Regions from separate parts of the Streptomyces sp. NPDC097981 genome, predicted to be linked through region 2. Evidence: riboswitches for the same ligand, from Rfam matches in the RefSeq annotation. Region 2 holds a riboswitch; each other region holds the start of a gene.
What was found. Region 2 has a riboswitch for cyclic di-AMP ahead of ABTY04_RS37325 (transglycosylase family protein). Riboswitches for the same ligand answer to the same signal wherever they lie in the genome.

Region 1 (3,265 bases), on a different contig from region 2:
CACAGCTGGAGCGCGAGTGGCTGGACCGGCTGAGCACCGTGGCCGGCCGCGCCGACGAACTGTGCCGCTTCGCGGTGCTGTTCGGCGACCCGCAGCTGGCGCTCAGCGCCGTCCAGCGCGTCCTCGACATCACCGCCGAGGAGGTGCAGGCCGTGGCCGCGGCCCGGCTGCGCCCCGACAACCGCGCGGCGCTGGTGTACGAGCCGCTCCCGGCAGAGGCCGACGAGAACGACGAGAACGAGGGGGCGGAGCAGTGAGCGACACCGCAGCCGTCACGATGACCTTCCACCCGCAGCCGCAGGCCGGCGAGGCCAAGCCGTGGGCCTTCCCGGCCCCGGAGCGCGGCTCCCTGCCCAACGGCCTGACCGTGCTGCGCTGCCACCGGCCCGGCCAGCAGGTCGTCGCGGTCGAGGTCAACCTCGCCGCCCCGCTGGACGCCGAGCCCGAGGGCCTGGACGGCGTGGCGACCATCATGGCCCGCGCGCTGTCCGAGGGCACCGACAAGCGCTCGGCCGAGGAGTTCGCGGCCGAGATGGAGCGCTGCGGTGCCACGCTCGACGCGCACGCCGACCACCCGGGCGTGCGGGTCTCCCTGGAGGTTCCGGCCTCCCGGCTGGCCAAGGCGCTGGGCCTGATCGCCGAGGCGCTGCGCGCGCCCGCCTTCGCCGACAGCGAGGTCGACCGGCTGGTGCGCAACCGGCTCGACGAGATCCCGCACGAGCTGGCGAACCCGCAGCGCCGCGCGGCCAAGGAGCTGTCCAAGCAGCTCTTCCCGCCCACCCTGCGGATGTCCCGGCCGCGCCAGGGCACCGAGGAGACCGTCGCCCGGATCGACTCCGCGGCCGTACGCGCCTTCTACGAGGCCCACGTACGCCCCGCCACCGCCACGGCGGTGGTCGTCGGCGACCTGACGGGCATCGACCTGGACGCCGTTCTCGCGGACACCCTGGGCACCTGGACCGGAAACGCCGCCGAGGCGCTCCCGGTGGCGCCGGTGACCGCCGACGACACCGGCCGCGTGGTCATCGTGGACCGGCCCGGCGCGGTCCAGACGCAGCTGCTCATCGGCCGGATCGGGCCGGACCGGCACGAGCGGGTCTGGGCGGCGCAGGTGCTCGGTACGTACTGCCTGGGCGGCACCCTCACCTCGCGCCTGGACAAGGTGCTGCGCGAGGAGAAGGGCTACACGTACGGCGTGCGCGCCTTCGGCCAGGTGCTGCGCTCCACGGCCGACGGCAAGGGCGCCTCGATGCTCGCCATCAGCGGCTCGGTGGACACCCCCAACACCGGCCCGGCGCTCGACGACCTCTGGAAGGTGCTCCGCACCCTTGCGGAGGGCGGCCTGACCGATGCCGAACGGGATGTGGCGGTGCAGAACTTGGTGGGCGTGGCCCCGCTGAAGTTCGAGACGGCCGCGGCCGTCGCCGGCACGCTCGCCGACCAGGTCGAGCAGGAGCTTCCGGACGGTTACCAGGCGCAGTTGTACGCGCAGCTGGCCCGCACGGGCACGGTGGAGGCGACTTCGGCCGTCCTGGCCGCCTTCCCGGTGGACCGCCTGGTCACCGTCCTGGTCGGTGACGCGTCGCAGATCGAGGAGCCGGTGCGGGCGCTCGGGATCGGCGAGGTCACCGTCGTCTCCAACTGACGGACATCTCAAGGGGCTCCGGTGACTTGTCCGCCGGGGCCCTTTATGTCTGTTTAGTGGAGAGGTTGCTTGTATGTGGTGTGGCGTACGCAACAAAAAGGCGCGTCTGTTTGGCGATTGACTGATGATCCGCCTAGCGTCGGCCGTGCTGTCCGTCAGTTGTACGCGCCGCATCCGCGGCACCGGGCAGCGATCGCCGAGTCCCCGTCAGGCGCGAGCCTGGGGAGCCGGGGACCCACATGTGTCCCTGGGGTGAATCGGACCGCCTCGTCAGAGGGGGCCCGTAGGAGACCTTCCTGCTCCGAACCCGTCAGCTAACCCGGTAGGCGAGAAGGAAGGAAAGGATCGACCCCTTCATGGCGTTTGGCAGTCGTGCCGCCGGTAAGCACCGTGGTTCCAGTCGTCTGAGCCGCAAGACCGCCGGTTACGCCGGCATCGCCGCCCTCGCCACCACGGGTGTCGTCGGCTCCCTCGCAGGCCCGGCGTTCGCCGCGTCGGACAAGGCCCCCTCCATGGAGGACACCGGCCTGAACGCGGTCGTGACGGCCGAGGACCTCCCGGTCCAGATCGAGGCCCAGGCCGAGGCCCAGCAGAACGCGGCCGACGCCGCTGCCGCCAAGGAGAAGGCGGAGGCCGACGCGAAGGCGCGCGCCGCCGAGGCCAAGCAGAAGGCCGAGGAGAAGGCGAAGGCCGAGCGCGAGGCCGCCGAGCGCGCCGCCCGCGAGGAGGAGCGCAAGCGCCTCAACACCTTCGTCGCCCCCGTCGACGGGTCCTACATCAGCACCCAGTGGCACGCGGGCGGCGGCATGTGGTCCTCCGGCAGCCACACCGGCATCGACTTCCACGCGGCCTCCGGCACCTCGGTGCACGCGGTGGGCGCCGGAACCGTGGTCGAGGCCGGCTGGGGCGGCGCGTACGGCAACAACGTGGTCATCAAGCACAACGACGGCACGTACACGCAGTACGGCCACATGACCTCGCTGAACGTCTCCGTCGGCGAGCAGGTCACCCCGGGCCAGCAGATCGGCCTGTCGGGCTCCACCGGCAACTCCAGCGGCCCGCACCTGCACTTCGAGGCCCGCACCGCCGCAACCTACGGCTCGGACATCGACCCGGTCGCGTACCTGCGCCAGCACGGCGTCGACGTCTGACCCGCAGCACTTCACCGAAGGCCCCGGCTTCCCGAGCCGGGGCCTTCGTGTTGTGGCTGTAAATATCCCCGATTTCCGTCCGCGCTCGGAAAATATCGCATGTTGCAATAGAGTCCCAGTACGATCCCGGCGCGGTCGCGACAATGGGGTCGACAGTCGGAAAGAGGCGGAGGTCCGGACTTGCGTATTCCTGCGCACGCGGTATCCACGGCAATCCGCGACGACATCGTCTCCGGAGTCTTCACGCCGGGCGCCAGACTGACCGAGGAGCTGCTGGCCCGCCGGTACGGGGTCTCCCGCGTCCCGGTCCGCGAGGCGCTGCGGACCCTGGAGTCCGAGGGCTTCGTCACCACCCGGCGGCATGCGGGAGCCTGCGTCGCCGAGCCCACCGAACAGGAGGCGGCCGATCTCCTGGAGCTGCGGATGCTGCTCGAACCGCTGGCGGCCGCCCGAGCCGCCCGGCGGCGCA
Region 2 (3,265 bases):
GCAACCGTGGACCCGGGCCTGCCCGGCACGCTCACACCCGTAGCCCCGAGCCCCTCGCGCCCCGACAAGTCGGTCCCGAAGGGCGGCTCCGGCGAGAAGGCGAAGGACTTCGGCGCCCCGACCGCGACTCCGGCCCCGGTCTTCACGCTTCCGCCGGCGCCGCTCGCGCCGAGCAGCGGACTGCCCGTCATGCCCGACCCGGACGCTCCGTCCACGTCGCCGACCGTCCCGGGGCTCCCCGGCGACCCGACCGCGACCCCCGGCGCCCCCACGGTCCCGACGACGCCCACCGCGCCGACCACCCCGGGAACCCCGGGAACCCCGGGAACCCCGGGAACCCCTGGGAACCCGGCGGACCCGACCGCTCCGGTCACCCGGGGCGCTCCCGGTGCCCCCTCGGCCCCGGGTGCCTCCACCGACCCGGCCGCCATCCCGGACACCTCCGGCAACGGCAAGCACCGTGGTACGCCCGCCACCGAGGTGCCCGTCACGACCGGCGCGGTGTCGAACCCCTCGTACACCGTCCAGGCGGGCGACAGCCTGGCCACCATTGCGTCCGCCAAGGGGGTCAAGGGCGGCTGGAACGCGCTCTACCACGCCAACGCGCAGGTCATCGGCAATGACGCCGATCTGATCAAGCCCGGCCAGAATCTGGATCTAAGCCAGAAATAGCGACACTTCGGACACCCAGAAAGACCTGAATGTCCGTTATCGGCAAGTGAGACATGTGTCTCTTCCGGTCAACTGGCGTGTCCCGCCCGGAGCCTTCCGCAAACCCCGCCCTCACCTGCGCAAATGCCCCAAAGAAGAGCGCAAGTAGGGGCCGTTTCTCCCCGATGTTCCTCGTTGAACATCGGGGAGAGACCTGCCTACCTTCTGAGTCGCCCGTCACCGCGGGCTCCTTCGACCGCATCGCCGAGTCCTGCCGGCGGACGGGGGGAACAGTCGTCGCGTCAAGCGCCGAAGGCAGGAGCGGGGGAACCAAGGTAGGCGCCGGGACCGGCCATTGAGAGATGGTCACGGAAACGGCTAGGGGTTAAGTCGTGCGCCACATTGCACGGCCGGGCACTCATCCGCCCGAACCCGACAGCTCACCTCGTAGGCGTCGGTGAGGAGAACTCCATGCTGCTTTCCGGCAAGGGCAAGCACCGCCGCGCCACGGCCATCCAGCGGACCACCCGCATCGTCACGCTCGCCGGTGTCGCCGGTGTCGCCGTCGCCGCGCCCCTGATGGCGGCCGGCTCGGCTTCCGCCGCCACCTCCTCCGAGTGGGACCGCGTCGCCCAGTGCGAGTCCGGCGGCAACTGGGCCATCAACACGGGCAACGGCTACTACGGCGGCCTGCAGTTCTCGTCCTCCACCTGGGCCGCCTACGGCGGCAAGGCGTACGCCTCCCAGGCCAACCAGGCCTCCAAGGGCCAGCAGATAGCCATCGCCGAGAAGGTCCTCAAGGGCCAGGGCAAGGGCGCCTGGCCGGTCTGCGGCAAGGGCCTGTCCAACTCCTCGTACTCGGGCGGCGGTTCGACCGACACCCCGAAGCAGGCCCCGAAGACCGAGGCCAAGAAGACCGAGACGAAGAAGGTCGAGACGAAGGCGGCGCCGAAGAAGGAGACCACGCGCTCCGAGGCCGCCCCGACCACCCGCTCCGAGCGCTCCGAGGCCCCGGCCCCGAAGACCGGCAACGGCTCGTACGAGGTCAAGTCCGGCGACACCCTGGGCACCATCGCCGAGGTCAACGGCGTCAAGGGCGGCTGGGAGAAGCTCTTCGAGCTCAACAAGGACATCGTCTCGGACGCCGACCTGATCTTCCCGGGTCAGAAGCTGAAGCTCAGCTGAATCCTGCGGTAACAACCGCGGCAGCGTGTGCAGCACGCGGCATCCCCACCGCCCGGCGCGTCTCCCCTCACGCGCCGGGCGGTGGTGCGTTGTGCGCGCCCGACCCGGCCGGAACGCCGGCGATCGAGAGCCCTATGTCCAGGAAAGAAGGTATTCGGGCCCTTTTTCGTCCCAGGAGGCGGGCGGTCGGCGGGCCGAGAGCCCGGATCCGGTTAGGCTCTAGTCGGCGGGGCCATCCCACGGCCCGACATGCCACCGCACACCCAGCGTCACATCCCAGAAGGAGATGCTCGTGCCGTCCATCGACGTCGTCGTAGCCCGGGAAATCCTGGACTCCCGAGGCAACCCCACGGTCGAGGTCGAGGTGGGCCTCGACGATGGCAGCACCGGCCGTGCTGCAGTTCCGTCCGGCGCCTCCACCGGTGCCTTCGAGGCCATTGAGCTCCGTGACGGTGACCCCAACCGTTACATGGGCAAGGGTGTCGAGAAGGCCGTCCTCGCGGTCATCGAGCAGATCGGCCCGGAGCTCGTCGGCTACGACGCCACCGAGCAGCGCCTGATCGACCAGGCCATGTTCGACCTGGACGCCACCGACAACAAGGGCTCGCTCGGCGCCAACGCCATCCTCGGCGTGTCCCTCGCCGTCGCGCACGCCGCGTCCGAGGCCTCGGACCTCCCGCTCTTCCGCTACCTCGGCGGCCCGAACGCGCACCTGCTGCCCGTTCCGATGATGAACATCCTCAACGGTGGGTCGCACGCCGACTCCAACGTGGACATCCAGGAGTTCATGATCGCCCCGATCGGTGCGGAGTCCTTCTCCGAGGCCCTTCGCTGGGGCGCCGAGGTCTACCACACCCTCAAGAAGGTCCTGCACACCAAGGGCCTGTCCACCGGCCTGGGCGACGAGGGCGGCTTCGCCCCGAACCTGGAGTCCAACCGCGCCGCGCTCGACCTCATCATCGAGGCCATCAAGCAGGCCGGCTACACCCCGGGCAAGGACATCGCGCTCGCGCTCGACGTCGCCGCGTCCGAGTTCTACAAGGACGGCAAGTACGAGTTCGAGGGCCAGTCCCGCTCGGCCGCCGAGATGACGGACTACTACGCCGAGCTCGTCGAGGCGTACCCGCTGGTCTCCATCGAGGACCCGCTGTTCGAGGACGACTGGGCCGGCTGGAAGACCATCACCGACCGCCTGGGCGCCAAGGTCCAGATCGTCGGCGACGACCTCTTCGTCACCAACCCCGAGCGTCTCGCCCGCGGTATCGAGGAGGGCTCCGCGAACGCCCTGCTCGTGAAGGTGAACCAGATCGGTTCGCTGACCGAGACCCTCGACGCCGTCGAGATGGCCCAGCGCAACGGCTTCAAGTGCATGATGTCGCACCGCTCCGGCGAGACCGAGGACGTCACCATCGCCGACCTCGCCGTCGCC
Region 3 (3,265 bases), on a different contig from region 2:
CGATCCAGGGGAAGGGCGTGCTCGCCGCCCCGCCCGGGTTCCTGCTCGCGGCGCAGGAGCTGCTGCACCGGCACAAGGCGCTGCTCATCGCGGACGAGGTGCAGACGGGCCTCGGCCGGACCGGCGATTTCTACGCGTACCAGCACGAACCAGGCGTGGAACCGGACCTGGTATGCGTGGCCAAAGCCCTTTCGGGCGGCTACGTCCCGGTCAGTGCGACCCTGGGCAAGGACTGGATCTTCAGACGCGTCTACTCGTCCATGGACCGGGTCCTGGTGCACTCCGCCAGCTTCGGTTCCAACGCGCAGGCGATGGCGGCCGGGCTGGCGGTGATCTCCGTCATGGAGGACGAGTCGGTCGTCGCGAACGCCCTCGCGATGGGCGACCTGCTGCGCGGACGGCTCGCCGCGCTCGTGGACGAGTACGAGCTGCTCCACGAGGTGCGCGGGCGGGGCCTGATGGTCGGCATCGAGTTCGGGCGGCCGTCCTCGCTGGGGCTGCGCAGCCGGTGGACCATGCTCCAGGCGGCACGCAAGGGGCTCTTCGCGCAGATGGTCGTGGTGCCGCTGCTGCAGAAGCACCGGATCCTGACGCAGGTGTCGGGCGACCATCTGGAGGTCATCAAGCTCATCCCGCCGCTGATCGTGGACGAGCGCGACGTCGACCGGTTCGTCGGCGCCTTCCGCCAGGTCATGGACGAGGCGCACGGCGGCGGCGGGCTGATGTGGGACTTCGGCAGGACGCTGGTGAAACAGGCCGTCGGCGGCGGCTGACGGCCTGCTCGGCTTCCGGCCGGGTCCTCGTCCTCAGTCGAGCAGCCGGTCCCGCAGCCGGTCGAGGGTCTCGGGCGTGAGGCCGAGGCCCTCGGCGAGGTACTGCTCGACCCCGCCCCAGTGCTCGTCGATGGTGTCGAAGGCCGCCGTCAGGTACTCGGCGCGCGCGTCGAAGAGCGGGGCGAGCAGTTCCATCACCTCGGGGGAGCGGGCCTCCGGCGCGCTGCTGCCGCGGTGCACGCGGTAGCGGCGGTGCGGGGCGTTGGACTCCAGGTAGTCCGCCGTGATCGCTTCGCGCTCGACGCCCAGCGCGAGCAGGGTGACGGCGATCGAAAGCCCCGCCCGGTCCTTTCCGGCCGCGCAGTGCATCAGCACCGGAATGCTGTCCTCGGCGAGGGCGTGCACGACCCGGCTGTGCTCGGCCGTGCGGTTCTTGACCATCGAGCGGTACGAGTGGGTCATCCGGGCGGCGGCCTTTCCGTTGCCGAGGAGGCCGCGGAGCTGTTCGAGGTCGCCGTCGCGGACCATCTTCCAGAATTCCTTGCCGTCGGCCGGATCCGACAGCGGGATGTTGACGTTCCGCACGCCGGGGAGCTCGACGTCGAGACCCTCCAGGGCGTGGTCGGCGCCGTTGCGGAAGTCGAAGATGGTGTGCAGGCCGAGCGATGCGAGAAATTCTGTATCGGTATCGGTGGCATGTGCCAGATGTCCGCTACGGAACAGTCGTCCCGTCTTGACCCGTCGCCCGTCGGCGGTCGGCAGGCCACCCACATCACGGAAGTTGCGTACTCCGGCCAGCTGAGGCTCCGGCACGGGGTCCATCCGCGGTGGCTGGGGTATCTGCTGGGTCACGGGAATTCCTCCGCGTCGTGGTGGGATGTCCGGATTGCGCTGCTTGGGGCCAACTTGCCATAACCGGAGGCGAGATCGGGCGCAGCCCCGTGAGGCAGATCATACGGTGACCGTGCGTGCCTGATCGTCAAAGTCGAATGGCCGGGCCGGGGCGGTCGTTGGCGGCGGGGAATGGACGGAGGGTGACCGGAATTCCTTCGGATTCCGCGTCCTGTGAATCCGTCAGGAAATTCACGGCTTGTTCCCTGCGGCCGCGCTGGATTACCTTCGCGATCGATCCGGACGGACCGCCGAATCCTGCCACCGTCCGGAAACCGCACTCGACTATTCACGCGCGCGGCAGGAGCGGGGGAACCAGGTAAGTCGCTGTTCCCGATCTTTGTACCGGGACGGCTCGGGGTGAAGTCGTACGTGTTCCTTTCATGTGCGGCCGGGCATCTCCCGTCCGAACCCGACAGCTCACCTCGCAGGCGACGGAGAGGAATTCGCCATGCCTGCAAAGGGTAAGCACCGCCGTCCCAAGTCCCGTTCCATGGCGCGCGGTTTCGCCGTTGCAGGCACCGGTGGTGCGGCCCTCGCGCTGCCGCTGCTGGGTGCCGCCGGCGCCCACGCGGCCGGAGCCCCGGCCGCAGCACCCGCCGCGGCTCCCGTGCAGGCCCCGCAGGCTCCGACGGAGTTCCGGGCCGCGCCCGCCGCTGCCGCGCAGGCCGCCCCGGCCGTCTACACGGTCGTGCCGGGCGACTACCTCTCCAAGATCGCCCAGGACCGCCACCTCTCGGGCGGCTGGCAGCAGCTGTACGCCGACAACCGCGAGGCCGTGGGCGGTAACCCGTCGCTCATCCACCCCGGGCTGAAGCTGACCCTGGGTGCGCCGGGCGAGGCGGCCCCGGCCGAGGAGTCCGCTCCGGCCCCGGAGAAGAAGTCCCCGGCCCCCCACGGCAAGGGCTCCGCGGATGCCGCGCCGGCCCCCGCCGCCGCACCTGCACCCGCCAAGAAGAGCGGGTCCGCCGCCGGTGCGGTCAGCGCCGCCGGCTTCGTCGCCCCCGTCTCCGGCGGCGGGATCTCCACCCAGTACAAGACCCCCGGCGCCATGTGGTCCAGCGGCTACCACACCGGTGTCGACTTCATCGCGAGCTCCGGCACCACCGTCCGGGCCGTCGGCGCGGGCACCGTGGTCTCCGCCGGCTGGGGCGGCGCGTACGGCAACGAGGTCGTCATCCGGCACGCGGACGGCAAGTACTCCCAGTACGGCCACCTGTCCCAGCTGAACGTCTCGGCCGGCCAGAGCGTGACCGCCGGCCAGACCATCGGCCTCTCCGGCTCCACCGGCAACTCGACCGGCCCGCACCTGCACTTCGAGATCCGCACCGGGCCGTCCTACGGCTCGGACATCGACCCGCTGGCCTACCTCCGCTCCAAGGGAGTGAGCATCTGACGGCCCTCGCCGCCGGAGGGGCAACCTGACACGTGAGGCCGGGACCCGAGGGGGGTTCCGGCCTCACGCCCTGTTATTCCGTACCGACCGGGTGGTATAGATCACGGTCCGTCAACCCCTTCCTACGGTGGCGTAGGTCACGTGCAGGGGTGAAGGATGGGGTCTCGTGGCAGCGACGAAGACGACACTCAAGACCATCGGCTCG

Region 1: linked by a shared signal. The riboswitch ahead of ABTY04_RS17625 (M23 family metallopeptidase) and the one ahead of ABTY04_RS37325 (transglycosylase family protein) in region 2 are both predicted to bind cyclic di-AMP.
Region 3: linked by a shared signal. The riboswitch ahead of ABTY04_RS00965 (LysM peptidoglycan-binding domain-containing M23 family metallopeptidase) and the one ahead of ABTY04_RS37325 (transglycosylase family protein) in region 2 are both predicted to bind cyclic di-AMP.

Annotation. Positions count from the first base shown of each region.
Region 1 is NZ_JBEORW010000016.1:36,618-39,882, reverse strand. It holds gene ABTY04_RS17635 (M16 family metallopeptidase) at 1-257, shown strand, start outside; gene ABTY04_RS17630 (M16 family metallopeptidase) at 278-1,645, shown strand; cyclic di-AMP (ydaO/yuaA leader) riboswitch at 1,830-1,988, shown strand; gene ABTY04_RS17625 (M23 family metallopeptidase) at 2,002-2,796, shown strand; gene ABTY04_RS17620 (GntR family transcriptional regulator) at 2,977-3,265, shown strand, end outside.
Region 2 is NZ_JBEORW010000071.1:5,905-9,169, reverse strand. It holds gene ABTY04_RS37330 (transglycosylase family protein) at 1-672, shown strand, start outside; cyclic di-AMP (ydaO/yuaA leader) riboswitch at 949-1,120, shown strand; gene ABTY04_RS37325 (transglycosylase family protein) at 1,123-1,836, shown strand; gene eno (phosphopyruvate hydratase) at 2,123-3,265, shown strand, end outside.
Region 3 is NZ_JBEORW010000001.1:218,066-221,330, forward strand. It holds gene ABTY04_RS00955 (aspartate aminotransferase family protein) at 1-773, shown strand, start outside; gene ABTY04_RS00960 (tyrosine-protein phosphatase) at 807-1,625, opposite strand; cyclic di-AMP (ydaO/yuaA leader) riboswitch at 1,937-2,113, shown strand; gene ABTY04_RS00965 (LysM peptidoglycan-binding domain-containing M23 family metallopeptidase) at 2,116-3,060, shown strand; gene ABTY04_RS00970 (SGNH/GDSL hydrolase family protein) at 3,227-3,265, shown strand, end outside.